Regions from separate parts of the Serratia proteamaculans genome, predicted to be linked through region 2. Evidence: predicted binding sites of a transcription regulator. Region 2 holds the regulator's gene; each other region holds the start of a gene.

Region 1 (5,842 bases), 740 kb from region 2:
CACTTCAATCTGGCAGAAAAATACGTCGTCTTCATTGCGGCTAACGCGTAAAACCTCACCGGGTTGAAAGTGGGATTCACTGGCATCCCGAATGGTAATGGTTTTGCGCCCGGCCAAAATATCTTGCTCAAAGCGGCTGAAGAAAGTTATTTCACGGCTCATTCTAGATCCTTTTTCATCACATTGCCGCAACATAAGTCATTATGCTGCCTGCTTTTCTGACGCAGCTCCCTCTTTAGTGGTAGCGACAGGTTTTTCCGTTTTCACTTTGGCGGGTTTCTTCGGTGCTTCCGCCGGTGCAGCGCCGCGCAGAATTTGCCCCAGCACGTCTTTATTCTCCGCCAGGAAGAAGCTCAGCCCTTCACGCTGCTCATCATCCAGGGTCAGAGGTGACTGCTGCAGCCATTCACCGAGGCTATCCGCCAGATCCAGCATTTTGTCGTAAGCGTCGGCTTCTTTCTTGGTTGCGAAAGTCATCTTTTCCTCACCGTTTCTCACCACCACATATTTAACTTCAACTGCCATGTGTGCATTCCTCAAAGGTTAGAATACTGTATTTTTATACAGTATAAGGTGATATTACGCAGGGATGCAAGCGCACCCCTGACGCGACTTATTTCAACAACCGCACCTTGCAGTTCTTACCCTTGATTTTGCCCTGCTGAAGCTGTTGCAGTGCCTTGCGCGCGCTTTCCTTGCGGATCGCTACGTAGGCATGTACCGGGAACATGTCGATCTTGCCGACTTCTGCCGCCGTCAGCCCGGCATCGCCGGTCAATGCGCCAAGAATGTCGCCTGGACGGATTTTGGCCTTACGCCCACCGTCGATGCACAGGGTGACCATTTCGGCTTCCAGCGTGGTATTACCCGCGCCGCTCAGCTCAGATACCGGTGCCCACTTAACCTTGATCTGCAAATATTCTTCAATCGCATGCGCACGCGTCATTTCTTGCGGCGTACACAGACTGATCGCCTTGCCACTCAAGCCAGCACGGCCGGTACGACCGATACGGTGCACGTGGATTTCCGGATCAAATGCCAGCTCATAGTTGACGACCAGTTCCAGCTCTTTGATATCCAGACCGCGCGCAGCGACGTCGGTCGCCACCAACACCCGGCAACTGCGGTTGGCAAAGCGCACCAGCACCTGGTCACGATCGCGCTGTTCCAGATCGCCATGCAGCGCCAGCACGTTAATGCCGCGAGCTTCCAGCGCTTCATACACGCTCTGACAGTCACGCTTGGTGTTACAGAACACCACGCAGGAAGAAGGCTGGTAATGACGGATTGCCGACACCAGCACCGCAGGACGCTGATCGCGGGTGGTTTCATAGAAGCGTTGTTCGATGGTGGTTTGTTCTTCACCGTCGTCCACTTCCACATTTAACGGGCTACGCTGCACACGGGCGCTGATGCGTTCAATCCCGCTCGGATAGGTTGCCGAGAACAACAGCGTTTGACGCTGTGGCGGCGTATAGCTGATCACGTCATCGATGTCATCGGCGAACCCCATGTCCAACATGCGGTCGGCTTCGTCCAGCACCAGCACTTTCAGTTCATCCAGTACCAGCGTTTTCTTGCGCAGGTGTTCCTGAATGCGCCCCGGCGTCCCCACCACGATATGGGGGGCATGCACCAACGAATCGAGCTGTGGCCCCATAGGCTGGCCGCCGCACAGGGTCAAAATCTTGATGTTCTGGGTGAAGCGTGCCAGACGGCGCAGTTCTTTGCTCACCTGGTCAGCCAGCTCACGCGTCGGACACAGGATCAGCGCTTGCGCGGCCACCTGGGCGACGTTAATTTTGTCCAGCAAACCGATGCCGAACGCCGCCGTTTTACCGCTGCCGGTTTTTGCTTTGGCACGTACGTCCTGCCCATTCAGGATGGCGGGCAGTGCGGCGGCCTGCACCGGTGTCATTTCGGCATACCCCAGTTCGTTGAGGTTGGCCAACTGTTCGGCTGGCAGCGGCAGGGAAGAAAAAGATACTGTGCTCACGGCGATAACTCTTATATGGCAAATGGAATGGCGGCGCGCCCACGGCAGCACCGAATCAGCCGCAGATGATAACAGAGATAGGCTGGATTACGGATTTCACGCATAAAAAAAGCCGCTCCCAGCGCCTTTTCCCCCTCTCACCGACAGCACAATAGCCCCCGGCTGCACACGCAAACGTTTTCGTATATACTGCGAGGCCATTATCAGACCGCGTTACACGCCACAGATCCAGGTACCAGACTATGTTAACTATTGGAACCGCCCTGCGCCCGTCCGCCACCCGCGTTATGTTGCTCGGCTCCGGCGAGCTGGGTAAAGAAGTTGCTATCGAATGCCAGCGTTTGGGGCTCGAAGTGATTGCCGTCGATCGCTACGCCGACGCCCCCGCCATGCACGTGGCACATCGCAGTCACGTGATTAACATGCTGGACGGCAACGCGCTGAAAGCCGTGATTGAGCAGGAACGTCCTGACTACATCGTTCCGGAGATCGAGGCTATCGCCACCAGCATGCTGGTCGAGTTGGAACAGCAAGGACACCACGTAGTCCCCTGTGCCGAAGCAACCCGTCTGACCATGAACCGCGAAGGCATCCGTCGTCTGGCCGCAGAAACCCTCGGCTTGCCGACCTCCAGTTACCGCTTTGCCGACGGCGAACCTGCGTTTCGGCAGGCAGTCGATGAAATCGGCTACCCGTGCATTATCAAGCCGGTGATGAGCTCCTCCGGCAAAGGCCAAAGCCTGATCCGCAACCCGGAACAGCTGCAAGCCGCCTGGGATTATGCCCAACAGGGAGGGCGCGCCGGCGGTGGCCGGGTGATTGTCGAAGGCCTGGTGAAGTTCGATTTTGAAATCACCCTGTTGACCATCAGTGCGGTCGACGGTGTGCATTTCTGCGCACCGATCGGCCATCGTCAGGAAGATGGCGATTACCGCGAGTCATGGCAGCCACAGCAGATGAGCGAACTGGCGCTGAGCCGCGCGCAGGCGATTGCAGAAAATGTGGTGAAGGCGCTGGGGGGTTTTGGCCTGTTTGGCGTTGAGCTGTTTGTCTGTGGCGATGAGGTGATCTTCAGCGAAGTTTCACCGCGTCCACATGATACCGGCATGGTGACTCTGATTTCACAAGACCTGTCAGAATTCGCGCTGCACGTTCGCGCTTTCCTCGGTCTGCCGATTGGTGCCATTCGCCAGTTCGGCCCTTCAGCCTCTGCGGTGATCCTGCCACAGCTGACCAGCAGTGATCTGCGTTTCAGCGGTCTGGATCGCGCGTTGGTCGGCCACAATCAACTGCGTCTGTTCGGCAAGCCGGAAATTAACGGTCAACGTCGGATGGGCGTCGCGCTGGCTACGGCAGAAAATGTAGAGCTGGCGGTGGAGTCGGCCAAATTGGCCGCGGCGGCGGTGGTAATTGAAGGTTAACGCTTTGGGGCCGGCTTGCCGGCCCCAGCAACATCAATAGTTTTCGTCTTCTTCCGAGTCATCGTCAGCCTGATCGTCCGGCCGTTCCTGATACTCTTCTTCGTCGTCTTCATCATCAAACATGACGCTAACCTGGTCACCCTGATGTTTTTCGCGGATTTCCTGCGCGACGCGCGCGATGGCTTCACCACTGCTCATGCCTTGTTCCATCAACAGATGGATACGGTCCGCAGCTTCCTGCTGCTCTAGATGGCTCAGTGACGGCATACCTGCAAGCATGTGTTTCTCTCCGGCAAAATGGAGGCTGAGTATACGCCTTTAACCGGCAGAACCCTACGCCTGTTATTCAGTAGCCTGCAGTGAACGTGAGTCGCCGTGCCGCCACTGCTTCAGACGGTGCAGCCAGAGAATGACGTGCCAATCCTGTTTGAGCCCGCGTGCGTTGTCAACCATCGCCCGATCGATGCCATTTTGATAGAACTCATCGGTGATCTGGCACTGCGCCGCCAGTTCAGGTTCACGGCGAATGCTGTGGCAAATGCCCAATGCCTCGCGGGTGATCTGCCAGTGGAAAGCCGGGCGAATGTCGATTTTGTCGGCATAGCGCTGGTTAAGCGCCACCAGCATGGCCACGATTTTCATGTAATGACGCTGATACTCTACGTTTGCCTTACCCGTGCGGCGGCGATTACTGATCGATTGATCGTGCACCCGCTGGCGATACAGCGCTTTGCTGAGGTATTTCACCCGCTGCGCATTAAACATCACCTCTGTCGTCCAGGGAATATCCTGATGATGCAAACCCGGTTCGAAATACAACCGGCGCTGCTTAATAAAATCAAGGCGATACACCGCCAGCCAGACCACATGAATAAACTTTCTTGATTTTAGTGCACGTTCCAGCCATTGGACGCCGCTAATAACGCCGGTATCGCCCAATCGTTTTAGCGGAATAATCGGCTGCAGTTCATCTGCGTCGGTGAAATAACGCTCACCGTTACACTGCATAACATCCAATTGATTTTCCTCGGCCAATTCTACCAGCGTTGAATACATTTCAGGCGCCAATAAATCATCAGCATCGGGGAACGCCACATATTTACCCCTGGCGATCGCTAACCCGGCATTACGCGCATTGGACACGCCGGCATTAAACTGGTCGATGACGGTAATATGTGGGTGTTGCTTTGCATAGCGGTGAGCGATATCTCCAGAGCCGTCGGTAGAACCATCATTAACAATGATCACCTCCAGCCGCTGCTCATCTTGTGCCAGCAGCGATGCCAGAAACGGCTCAAACAATTTACCCACGTTGTGCAACGGGACAATGACACTCAGCATTAGGGGCATAGGCAGCTCTTCGCAAAGGTAACGAATGAATATTTCTATTTTTAAAAAATATCAGGGTGCAATTAAATTAAATAAGGCACAGGCCAACCGACAAAGTCGCAGGCACAAATGCGTCTTGTTACCATTTATATTTTAAGCTCTGTGCTCTCACAGATGACTGATAACAAGCAAAAACAATAACCGAAAGAAACTAATAGTGAATTTTAGTGTTTGAAATTCAAATCATCGAAATCAAGAATTATCTTAGCCATTCATTGATGTAGTTTTTAACATATTGGATTATAGCCAAAGTCGCAAAAAATGCTTCATTTGCAAAATTGTTTACTCGCGGTTTATATGAAGTGTGCTGTGTAGCGTGCAGCCAGAGCATGCGCCAACCGGTTGAATATGGCAGAATAGCCTGCAGAAACAGCCGCCCCGTCAGTCAGGTTTATTGAGGCCCATGAGCGCAACCGCACCGAATATCAAGTCTTTGCCCTACACCCGCACCGCCCTGCTGGAGCTGTTTGCCCCGCTGGCTTCACAGCCTTGGGCGATGTTGCTGCATTCCGGTTTTGCCGAACACTCGCATAACCGGTTTGATATTCTGGTCGCGGCGCCCTGTGCCACTCTGACCACGCGCGGCCCCTCAACCGAGATCCGCCGTGGTGAAGCCTGCTGGCAGTCGCCGGAAGATCCTTTCAGCCTGTTACAACAGCAGTTGGAACAACAGAACCTGCAGCCGGAGGCGGATACCAACCTACCGTTCCAGGGCGGGGCCCTCGGGCTGTTCGGTTACGATTTAGGCCGCCGGGTAGAGAAACTGCCGCAGCGGGCACTGGCGGATATCGCCTTGCCGGACATGGCAGTCGGCATTTATGACTGGGCGTTGATAGCCGATCACCACCAACAAAGGCTAACCCTGCTCAGCCATGCTGATGTAGAGCAGCGCTGGCAGTGGCTCCACAGTCAACAGCCCGCGCCCCGGTCAGCATTTTCCTTGACCAGCCCCTGGCAGGCCAACATGACGCGGCAGCAGTATGGTGATAAATTCCAGCGTATTCAGCATTACCTGCGCAGCGGGGATTGTTATCAA
Region 2 (5,842 bases):
CAGCAGAAAAAATGCTATTAACGTTTTCTCACAATATGGATTATCATTTATGAGTTCTTCGCTGTTTTATATGGCGAAATTCGGGAATACTGTCATTCTTTCGATATCTGTTCCGGGGCCAAGGTTGGTAACGTCGACATGCGTTTAATTCTTACGCTTTTTGTGCTGTTGTTTACACAGCTATTCTTTAATCTGGCGCATGCTGCGCCGCAGTCTCGTGTTGCCGCCGAGCAGCGTAAGAGCCACGTAAACGAAGCCCGACCGGATGACCGCAAGAAAAAGAAAGCGGTTAAAGCCAGCAGCAAAAAAGTAAAAGTCACCACCCCACAGAAAACTGCCAAGGTTTCCAAAACCAAAACAGAAAAAACCGCTAAAAAGATTGTTAGCGCCAAATCGAAAAACAAAACTCATAAAGTCGCCAAGATTAAAGTGACCCCGCCGAAAAAGGGTTACAAAAAAGGCTATGGCCGCCACCGCGAAGCCGGTATGGCCACCGCCAAATTGGTTCGTGACGAGAAGCCGCTGAAACTTACCCCGGCGCACAAGAAACGCTACCAGCATGCCAAGCAAACCGCGATGGCCAAGCTGATGGATCAGATGGGTAAGCCCTATCGTTGGGGCGGCACCTCACCGAGAACCGGTTTTGACTGCAGCGGCCTGATTTATTACGCCTATAAAGACGTGGTGAAAATCAAAATGCCACGTACCGCCAACGAGATGTACCACCTGCGCGACGCCGCGCCGATCAAGAAAAATGAATTGGAAAGCGGCGACCTGGTGTTCTTCCGGATTAACAACCGCGGCGTGGCAGACCATGTTGGGGTTTATCTGGGCAACGGTAAATTCATTCAGTCACCGCGTACCGGTGAAGAAATCCGCATCAGCCAGCTCGACAACGATTACTGGCAAAACCACTACATTGGCGCACGTCGGGTAGTGACACCGAAAACCATTCGATAATTGCCTTTGCGGCTGGCCCTGCCAGCCGCTCTCCCCTGAGCGTTTCCCCAAACTCTCGATGCTGCAACTAATCCTTTGCCATTCCCCCTGTATTTCAGCGCGAAAATTGCTAAGCTAAATACCCACAATAAAAGCAGGTCAATCTGTTGTTGGTTGTTCTGATTCAGGTTGGCACTGTAAAAGGAGAAAGCAATGTCGTTTGAACTGCCCGCATTACCCTATGAAAAAAATGCCCTCGAGCCGCACATTTCCGCAGAAACCCTGGAATACCACTATGGCAAGCACCACAACGCCTACGTGGTTAACCTGAACAATCTGTTGAAAGGCAGCAAGTTTGAAGGACTATCGCTGGAAGCGATCATTAAGGCCTCAGACGGCGGCATCTTCAACAATGCTGCACAGGTGTGGAACCACAGCTTCTATTGGCATTGTTTGTCGCCACAAGGCGGCGGTGAGCCTCAGGGCAAACTGGCAACGGCGATCAATCAGGCTTTTGGTTCTTTCGCTGCCTTCAGGGAACAATTTAGCGATGCCGCAGTGAAAAACTTTGGCGCAGGCTGGACCTGGCTGGTGAAAAAGCCGGATGGTTCACTGGCTATTGTTAACACCTCGAACGCGGCTACACCGTTGACCGGTGAAGATAAACCGCTGCTGACCGTCGACGTTTGGGAACACGCCTACTACATCGATTACCGCAATGCGCGGCCGGCCTACCTGGAAAACTTCTGGGCGCTGGTTAACTGGGCATTTGTGGAGAAAAACCTGGCGTAAAGCTGAGGGAAAGAGCAATCAGGCGCAGCGGGCTGCGCCTGTTTTACTTAAGGGGATCAGTTCAAAGCAGCGGTGAAGCTGAAAGCAATAATCACGGCCAGCGCACAGACGGTGGTGAACAGTGACATTTTCAGATCGGTATCCATTACAACTCCTTTTCAGATTGGGTTTCCCAAGGGTAAAAGGCACACAATTAATGCGTCAAACCATTTTCACACAGTTAGCCAATAAAATCTTGTTATCATTTCCCGGTTTATTATATCGATTACCTCTTCCCCTTTTGTTCAATATGGGACAAAATTCGCAGTTCACAACTGTGTACCGGCAAAATGCCCCTCCTGACCAAGCGCTGACGACTTCAACACACTAAAAACTCAGTTTTCGCTTCTTTGGAGAAGGATCTACGCAGGCAAACGATTAACATCACACTTACATGCTGCAACATGTGAGTTCAGGAGTCATTCTTTACATGGCAACGATTAAAGATGTGGCCAAACGCGCTGGCGTTTCCACCACCACCGTTTCGCACGTCATCAATAAGACTCGTTTCGTCGCCGAAGAGACAAAAACGGCCGTGGCTGCCGCGATTAAAGAGCTGCACTATTCACCCAGCGCCGTGGCGCGTAGCCTGAAGGTCAATCACACCAAATCGATTGGTTTGCTGGCGACCTCCAGCGAAGCCCCCTACTTTGCCGAAGTGATCGAGGCGGTGGAAAACAGTTGCTACAGCAAAGGCTATACGCTGATCCTGTGTAACTCGCACAACAATCTGGACAAACAGCGTGCCTATCTGGCGATGTTGGCACAAAAACGCGTCGATGGTCTGCTGGTCATGTGTTCGGAATACCCGGACCAATTGCTCGGCATGCTGGAAGACTATCGCAACATCCCAATGATGGTGATGGACTGGGGTACCGCGCGCGGTGATTTTACCGATACCATTATCGATAATGCCTTCGAAGGTGGCTATTTGGCCGGGCGTTATCTGATCGAGCGCGGCCACCGTGATATCGGCGCCATTCCGGGTCAGTTGGCGCGTAATACCGGTGGCGGCCGCCATCAGGGCTTTTTAAAGGCCATGGAAGAAGCCAATATCGAAGTTCGCGACGAATGGATTGTCCAGGGTGACTTTGAGCCAGAATCCGGCTACAAGGCCATGCACCAGATATTGTCGCAGAAGCATCGCCCGACCGCGGTATTCTGCGGTGGCGATATCATGGCGATGGGTGCGATCTGCGCCGCCGATGAACTTGGGCTGCGCGTACCGCAGGACATCTCGGTGATTGGCTACGATAACGTACGTAACGCCCGCTATTTCACCCCGGCGCTGACCACCATTCATCAACCGAAAGAGCGTTTGGGTGAGATGGCATTCACCATGTTGCTGGACCGTATCATCAGCAAGCGCGAAGAGTCGCAGGTGATTGAAGTGCATCCCAAGCTGGTTGAGCGCCGCTCGGTCGCTGACGGCCCTTTCATCGATTACCGCCGCTAGTCGTTAGCGCCGGAAGCCTCTGCGGTTTCCGGCGTCACTTCGCTTAACCATTCCTGATTCAAGGTTTCACTGTCCCCCAGGTAGTCCAACAGCCAGGCCATCGCCGGTGATGGCGTATTCTGCTGCCAGGTCAGGCAACAAGGGCTGGCCGGAAACGGCTGTTGCAACTGCAACGCCACCAGTTCCCCGCGCTGCACCAACGGCAATGCCTGATGCGCAGGCATCATGCCGACGCACAGGCCTGCACACAGGCAATCCAACGCCGAGGCCCAGTCCGGCGCCACCAACCGCCGTTGGTTGTCCAGCGTCCAGGTGACTCGTTTGGGCAGGTTGCGTGAGGTATCTTCCAGACACAGCGATGGGAAAGGCCGAAGCTGATCGTCGTTCAGCAGCCCTTCCAGCGCCGCCAGCGGATGCTGCGGGCTGACCACGCACAACCAGCGCATATCCCCCATATCGCGAAAAGCATACCCGCCGCCGACCGGCACTGCCCGCGTCGCCCCAATCGCCATATCGGCACGCCCATCCACCAGCGCATCCCACACACCGTTAAACACCTCCGGTTGCACCATCAGTTCAACGTCGGGGAAATGGCGGTAAAAATCCAGCACCAGTTGGCGACAGCGCTGAGGTTTAACAATGATGTCCACGGCAATTTTCAACTGGCCACGCCAGCCGTTAGCCACCTGCTGACACTGTCGACGGGTGTCGAGCATTTTTTTGATGACAATGCGCGCATCCTGAACAAACAACACGCCGGCCGGGGTCAGCTCCACGTCGCGATGACGGCGCTCAAACAGCGGTACCGCCAGCCATTGCTCCAGTTGTCGCACGGTATAACTTATCGCCGAGGGTACACGGTGCAATTCCTGCGCCGCTGCGCTGAAGCTGCCGGTGCGGGCGACCGCGTCTACTACATCGAGTGAATATTCAGACCACATAACCTTGCCTTCAATTTTTTTAACAGCACCTCGCAAATATTACCGTTTCACAAGCAGAGATCCAGCCGGATACACTTGCCGGCGCTAAAAACCTGCGACATTAAAATATTAACGAGAAATACCATGCGAAATTCCTTTGGTTTTATGTTCTACCTTGCCGGCCTGAGTATGCTGGGTTATCTGGCCACCGACATGTACTTGCCCGCCTTTGGCGTGATGCAGCAAGACCTGCAGATTTCCGCCGGGGCGATCAGTGCCAGCCTCAGTATCTTCCTGGCCGGCTTTGCCTTTGCTCAACTGCTCTGGGGCCCACTGTCCGATCACCTCGGCCGTAAACCGGTGTTGCTGATTGGCCTGGCGCTGTTTGCCCTGGGTTGCCTCGGTATGCTGTGGGTACAGAATGCCGTTCAACTGTGGTCACTGCGTTTTATCCAGGCGATTGGCGTGTGTTCTGCCGCCGTCACCTGGCAAGCCCTGGTGATTGACCGTTACCGTGAAGGCAAGGCTAACCGAGTCTTCGCCACCATTATGCCACTGGTCGCACTTTCGCCTGCACTGGCCCCCCTGGTCGGTGCCTGGTTGTTGAACCACATGGGCTGGCGTGCCATTTTCGCCGTGCTGCTGGGCATCACGGTGATTTTGTTGCTGCCAACGCTGCTGTTGAAAGAAAGCGCCAAGGCCGAGCCTTCTGCCGAGAAGAAAAACACCCTGACCTTCTTGCAACTGCTTAAGTCCCCGGCCTTCAGCGGCAACGTCACCATCTTTGCCGCCTGCTCCGCCGGCTTCTTCGCCTGGCTGACCGGTTCACCCTTTATTCTTGGTGATATGGGCTACAGCCCAAATGATATCGGCCTGAGCTATGTGCCGCAGACCCTGGCATTCTTATTAGGGGGTTACGGCTGTCGCACCGCGTTAAATCGCATGAATGGCAACACCTTGCTACCGTGGCTACTGGTAGCTTATGGCATCAGTATGGTGGCGTTATATCTGGTTGCCACGCTGACCGAGCCAACGCTCACCACGCTGCTGATCCCGTTCTGCGTGATGGCGCTGGTCAACGGTGCCACCTACCCAATCGTAGTGGCAAATGCGTTAACCCCGTTCCCGGAAGGCACCGGCAAAGCCGCAGCCTTGCAAAACACCCTGCAGTTGGGCCTGTGTTTTGTCGCCAGTATGCTGGTGTCGGCTTTTATCGGCCAACCGCTGTTGGCAACGGTAACGGTGATGGTTTCTACGGTGGTGTTGGCCGCATTGGGCTATATGCTGCAACGGGGAAAAGTGATCGATGATCAGCAGGCTGCAAGGCAGGAACATGCTAACTCTGCGTCATAATTGTATGCATTAATAATCACTTAAAGAATATTTTTGCCGAGTGCGATTTACAGTTGAGTAAGCGCCTCGGCAAGCCTATACTCAAAACGACCTTTTAAAATAACACTTTTATAATTTCTTTATCACAAATTGCTGTTGTGTACGCGTATGGCGTCACACTTTTTTAAGGATTGTCTTTCCCGCGTTTCTTGCGCAGGAACCTTCTTAAAATTTTCCTCTGTTCATAGTCGGATATCAGACGCCACGGGACTTTTTACCGTAGGTAAACGTATGCACCCGCAGAATTTGTCTAAGCTATTTTTTGGCGGGTCATAAGTCAGAAGAAGGTGATGGAGAAGCTATG
Region 3 (5,842 bases), 1.7 Mb from region 2:
TTGGAACGCAGTGGCCGTCGCTTTGAAATGCGTAATCTGGACGCGATGGGCTACAACGCCGCCAGCACCGACCCGCTGTACAAACACATTCCGTTTACCATCACCCGCGGTGAAGAGGCCAGTTTCGGGCTGTTTTACGACAACCTGAGCAGCTGCTGGCTGGATCTGGGTAATGAGATCGACAACTACCATCTGGCTTATCGGCGCTATCAGGCGGAGGCGGGGGATCTGGATTATTACCTGTTCCTTGGGCCGAGGGTGCTGGATGTGACCAAGGCGTTCGTGCGCCTGACCGGCAAGACCCACTTTGGACCGAAATGGAGCCTGGGCTACAGCGGATCCACTATGCATTACACCGACGCGCCGGATGCCCAGCAGCAACTGCAGCAGTTTATTCAGCTCTGCCGTCAGCATGATATTCCCTGCGACTCTTTCCAGCTGTCATCGGGTTACACCTCGATTGCCAACAAGCGCTATGTGTTCAACTGGAATTACGACAAGGTGCCGCAGCCCAAGCTACTGAGCCAGGCGTTTCACGATGCCGGGCTGAAGCTGGCGGCCAACATCAAGCCCTGCCTGTTGCAAGATCACCCGCAGTATCAGCAGGCGGCGGATCAGGGGCTGTTTATCCGTGATTCTGAAAGCGACCAACCGGAGCGCTCCAGCTTTTGGGACGACGAAGGCTCGCACCTCGACTTCACCAATCCGGCGACTGTCCGCTGGTGGCAGCAGGGCGTGACGCAGCAACTGCTGGAGATGGGTATCGATTCCACCTGGAATGACAATAACGAATACGAAGTATGGGACGGTGAGGCTCGTTGCCACGGTTTCGGCCGACCGATTGCCATCAAGCATATCCGCCCGGTGATGCCGTTACTGATGATGCGTGCCTCAATGGAGGCCCAGCAACGTTTTGCTCCCGATCTGCGGCCCTATCTGATTTCGCGCTCCGGGTGTGCCGGCATGCAGCGTTATGTGCAGACCTGGAGCGGCGACAACCGCACCAGTTGGCAGACCCTGCGCTACAACATCCGCATGGGGTTGGGCATGAGCCTGTCGGGGTTGTATAACCTGGGGCATGACGTCGGCGGTTTCTCCGGTGACAAGCCGGACGCCGAACTCCTGGTGCGTTGGGTGCAAAACGGCGTGATGCATCCGCGTTTCACCATTCACTCCTGGAACGACGACGCCACGGTTAACGAACCCTGGATGTATCCGGCTGCCACCCCGGCGGTACGCGAGGCGATTAACCTGCGTTACCGGCTGATGCCGTATTTCTACACCCTGCTGTGGCAGGCCAGTGCCGACGACGAGCCGATGCTGCGCCCGACTTTCCTCGATCATGAGCATGACGAGCAGACCCTAAGGGAAACCGACGATTTTATGATCGGCCGCGATCTACTGGTGGCCAGCGTGGTGGAGCAGGGGCAGCGCCAGCGGCCGGTGTATCTGCCGGATAACGGAGATGGCTGGTACTGCTTCTACAGCGGCCAGTGGTTCAGCGGTGGCCAGACGGTGGCGCTGGATGCCCCGCTGGAGCGCTTGCCGTTACTGGTACGTGCCGGTGCAGGGTTGCCGCTGTCATCCCGATTGGCTCATGTTGATGTGGCGACCGACGATCGGCGCGAGCTTAAACTCTATCCGCTAAAAGGCTGTGGCAGCGCTTCTGGGCTGTTATTTGAAGACGACGGGGAAAGTTATGGCTGGCAGCAGGGCGACGCGCTGTGGCTGCGCTGGGAGATGCTCAGTGACAATCAGCGCATCACGCTGAACATTACCACCGAAGGCCGCTTTAAACCGGCATGGCAAACCCTGACCTTCAGCTTGCCTGCCGGAGAAACGCGCGAGTTGTGGATCAACGGCGTGCCCGGCGAGAGTTTTACGCTGGAATAAGCGGAGTTATTCAGCCGCGCGTTTTTTGCGCGGCTTTTTGGCGACGGTGATGGTTTTCACCTCGCTTTCCACCCAGCCATCCTGCAGACGGGTTTTCAGCAGTTCACCGACCTGAGCCTGCTTGGTGGTTTTCAGCAGTTCGCCGCGCGGGGTTTGCGTCACGCTGTAGCCGCGCGCCAGCGTTGCCAGCGGGCTGACTGCTTCGAGCTGGCTACAGGCGACGCCAAAGCGCTGACGCCAGGCGTTGAGCTGACGTTCCAGCGCCTGTTGCAATCGGTATTCCTGCTGTTGCACACGTTGCTGGTAGCGATGAATGCGTGCCTGCGGCTGCATCTGCGCCAGACGCTGTTGCGCCCGCTCGCTGCGACGTGAAGACACACGCAGTTGGTTCTGCATGCCATCTTCCAACCGCCGTTGCAGTTTGAACAACAGCGTCTGCTGACGCGCCAGGCGCAGGTGCGGATGCTGTTGCTGCAAGCGGTGGTTGATGCGGGTGAACTGTTGCTGGCGCTGCGCCAGATAGTAATCCATCGCCATTTCCATCCGCTGTTGCTGGGACTGCAACTGACGCAGCAGCTCCAGCTGATTGCGACTGACCAGTTCGGCAGCGGCAGAAGGGGTTGGCGCACGCAGATCGGCGACAAAGTCGGCAATGGTGACGTCGGTTTCATGGCCGACGGCGCTGACGATCGGAATGCGGCTGGCGAATATCGCCCGTGCCACGCGTTCATCGTTGAAGCTCCACAGGTCTTCCAGCGAGCCCCCGCCACGGCCGACGATCAGCACGTCACACTCGTCCCGGCGGTTAGCCGTTTCGATGGCGCGCACAATCTGCAACGGCGCTTCTGCGCCCTGCACCGAAGTGGGATAGATAACGATAGGCAGTGAAGGGTCACGCCGTTGCAATACCTGCAGCACATCGTGCAGCGCCGCACCGCTGGCAGAGGTAATGACCCCGACGCGTTTGGCCGGGCTGGGCAAGGGCTGCTTGAACTGCTGGTCGAACAGGCCTTCGGCGCTCAGGCGTTGTTTCAACTGGTCGAACTGCTGTTGCAGCAGGCCGTCACCGGCAGGTTGCATGCTTTCGGCAATCAGTTGGTAGTCGCCGCGCGGTTCATACAGCGTAATGCTGGCGCGAACCAGAACCTGTTGGCCATTCTGCGGACGGAAAGTGGTACGGCGGTTGGTGTTGCGGAACATCGCGCAACGGACCTGCGCACGATCGTCTTTCAGCGTGAAATACCAGTGGCCGGAAGAGGGTTGGGAGAAGTTGGAAATCTCTGCGGAGAGCCAAATCTGGCCCATTTCCATTTCCAGCAGCTGTCGAACCGTCTGATTCAGGCGGCTTACGGTAAAAATAGACGGCGAAACAGGTAGCGACATGTGACCCAGATCAAATTTCAAAACAAGCACTTAATTGGTCGATACTACATGGCTGAAAAAGGTAATCAAGAGTTTTTGTGAGAAAGTGCTGGAGGCAACCGATTACGCTCTGTATAATGCCGCGGCAATATTTTATCTTTTTCACAGCCCACTCTGGTGAGATATTGCCCATGCTACGTATCGCAAAAGAAGCACTGACATTCGACGACGTTCTCCTGGTTCCAGCTCACTCTACGGTTCTGCCTAATACCGCTGAGCTCGGCACCCAATTGACCAAAACTATCCACCTGAACATCCCTATGCTGTCCGCAGCTATGGATACCGTCACCGAAGCCAATCTGGCTATCGCGTTGGCGCAGGAAGGCGGTTTAGGCTTCATCCACAAAAACATGTCCATCGAGCGTCAGGCTGAAGAAGTCCGCCGCGTGAAAAAACATGAAAGCGGCGTGGTCACCGATCCACAGGCCGTGACACCGACCACCACCCTGAAAGAAGTGAAAGAACTGACCGCGCGTAACGGCTTTGCCGGCTACCCGGTAGTGACCGAAGAAAACGAACTGGTTGGTATTATTACCGGCCGTGACGTCCGCTTCGTCACCGATCTGAACCAGCCTGTTACCGCCGTGATGACGCCGAAAGAGCGCCTGGTTACGGTGAAAGAAGGTGAAGCGCGTGAAGTCGTGCTGCAGAAAATGCACGAAAAACGCGTTGAGAAAGCGCTGGTGGTCGACGATCAGTTCCATCTGCTGGGCATGATCACCGTAAAAGACTTCCAGAAAGCGGAACGCAAGCCAAACGCTTGTAAAGACGAGCACGGCCGTCTGCGCGTAGGTGCTGCCGTTGGCGCCGGTGCAGGTAACGAAGAGCGCGTTGATGCGCTGGTCGCTGCCGGTGTTGACGTCCTGCTGATTGACTCCTCACATGGCCATTCCGAAGGCGTATTGCAGCGCATTCGCGAAACCCGCGCCAAATACCCGGACCTGCAGATCGTTGGCGGTAACGTCGCGACCGCTTCAGGCGCCAAAGCACTGGCTGATGCCGGCGTTAGCGCAGTGAAAGTGGGTATCGGTCCTGGCTCCATCTGTACCACCCGTATTGTTACCGGCGTAGGCGTACCGCAGATCACCGCTATCGCTGACGCGGTTGAAGCGCTGGAAGGTACCGGTATCCCGGTTATCGCCGATGGCGGCATCCGTTTCTCCGGCGACATCGCCAAAGCTATCGCGGCAGGTGCAGCCTGTGTGATGGTCGGCTCTATGCTGGCAGGTACCGAAGAATCTCCGGGTGAAATCGAGCTGTATCAGGGCCGTTCGTTCAAGTCCTATCGCGGTATGGGCTCTCTGGGCGCGATGTCCAAAGGCTCTTCCGACCGTTACTTCCAAACCGATAACGCCGCCGACAAACTGGTGCCGGAAGGTATCGAAGGCCGCGTGGCTTACAAGGGCATGCTGAAAGCGATCGTTCACCAGCAAATGGGCGGTCTGCGCTCTTGCATGGGCCTGACCGGTTGCGCCACCATCGATGAACTGCGCACCAAGGCTGAATTTGTGCGCATCAGCGGCGCCGGCATTCAGGAAAGCCACGTGCATGACGTGACCATCACCAAAGAGTCACCGAACTACCGCATGGGTTAATGCTTTAACTTCTCCTGCGGGGGAAGCCGGGGTGGGGCGTAACGCTTCACCCCGAAAACACTATTTTCGCTCTTTTTCTCTGTTGCTGGAATTCGCCTCACATGACAAAAAATATCCATAAGCATCGCATCCTTATTCTGGATTTTGGTTCGCAATACACTCAACTGGTAGCACGCCGCGTGCGCGAAATCGGCGTTTACTGTGAGCTGTGGGCCTGGGACGTTAGCGAAGAGCAAATCCGCGAATTCAATCCAAGCGGCATCATCCTGTCCGGCGGCCCGGAAAGCACGACCGAAGCCAACAGCCCGCGTGCGCCAGAATACGTGTTCACCGCCGGTGTCCCGGTGCTGGGCGTATGCTACGGCATGCAGACCATGGCGATGCAGTTGGGTGGCCAGGTAGAAGGTTCCAACGAGCGTGAGTTCGGTTATGCACAGGTAGAAATCACTACCGAAAGCGCATTGGTTCGCGACATCGAAGATGCCCTGAGCCCGGCCGGCAAACCGCTGCTGGACGTGTGGATGAGCCACGGCGACAAAGTCACCGCTATCCCGGCTGACTTCGTGACCGTTGCCAGCACCGATACCTGTCCGTTTGCCATTATGGCCAACGAAGAAAAACGCTTCTACGGCGTGCAGTTCCACCCGGAAGTGACCCACACCCGTCAGGGCCAGCGCATGCTGGAGCGTTTCGTACTGGATATCTGCCAGTGTGAAGCCCTGTGGACCCCGGCGACCATCATTGAAGATGCGGTAGAGCGTATTCGCCAGCAGGTGGGTGAAGATCACGTGATCCTCGGCCTGTCCGGCGGCGTAGATTCTTCCGTTACCGCCATGCTGCTGCATCGCGCTATCGGCGAACGCCTGACCTGCGTGTTTGTCGACAACGGCCTGCTGCGCCTGAACGAAGCCGAGCAGGTACTGGAAATGTTT

Evidence for each region. Region 2 encodes PurR, which represses purine synthesis genes. Its sites were predicted from a motif close to CANGCAAACGTTTGCNTG; they were not measured.
Region 1: a site for PurR is predicted at 2,164-2,181, ahead of purT (formate-dependent phosphoribosylglycinamide formyltransferase). Genes of this name have one in related genera too.
Region 3: a site for PurR is predicted at 3,368-3,385, ahead of guaB (IMP dehydrogenase). Genes of this name have one in related genera too.

Annotation. Positions count from the first base shown of each region.
Region 1 covers NZ_OX461105.1:3,115,346-3,121,187, forward strand. The annotation lists gene yqfB (N(4)-acetylcytidine aminohydrolase) at 1-162, opposite strand, end outside; gene QOT07_RS14570 (YebG family protein) at 202-525, opposite strand; gene dbpA (ATP-dependent RNA helicase DbpA) at 614-1,996, opposite strand; gene purT (formate-dependent phosphoribosylglycinamide formyltransferase) at 2,239-3,417, shown strand; gene QOT07_RS14585 (YoaH family protein) at 3,451-3,696, opposite strand; gene QOT07_RS14590 (glycosyltransferase) at 3,760-4,767, opposite strand; gene pabB (aminodeoxychorismate synthase component 1) at 5,210-5,842, shown strand, end outside.
Region 2 covers NZ_OX461105.1:2,375,752-2,381,593, reverse strand. The annotation lists gene QOT07_RS11220 (C40 family peptidase) at 139-960, shown strand; gene sodB (superoxide dismutase [Fe]) at 1,153-1,731, shown strand; gene cydH (cytochrome bd-I oxidase subunit CydH) at 1,788-1,877, opposite strand; gene purR (HTH-type transcriptional repressor PurR) at 2,201-3,226, shown strand; gene punR (DNA-binding transcriptional activator PunR) at 3,223-4,167, opposite strand; gene punC (purine nucleoside transporter PunC) at 4,291-5,499, shown strand; gene cfa (cyclopropane fatty acyl phospholipid synthase) at 5,840-5,842, shown strand, end outside.
Region 3 covers NZ_OX461105.1:4,077,529-4,083,370, reverse strand. The annotation lists gene QOT07_RS19000 (glycoside hydrolase family 31 protein) at 1-1,893, shown strand, start outside; gene xseA (exodeoxyribonuclease VII large subunit) at 1,900-3,276, opposite strand; gene guaB (IMP dehydrogenase) at 3,447-4,910, shown strand; gene guaA (glutamine-hydrolyzing GMP synthase) at 5,012-5,842, shown strand, end outside.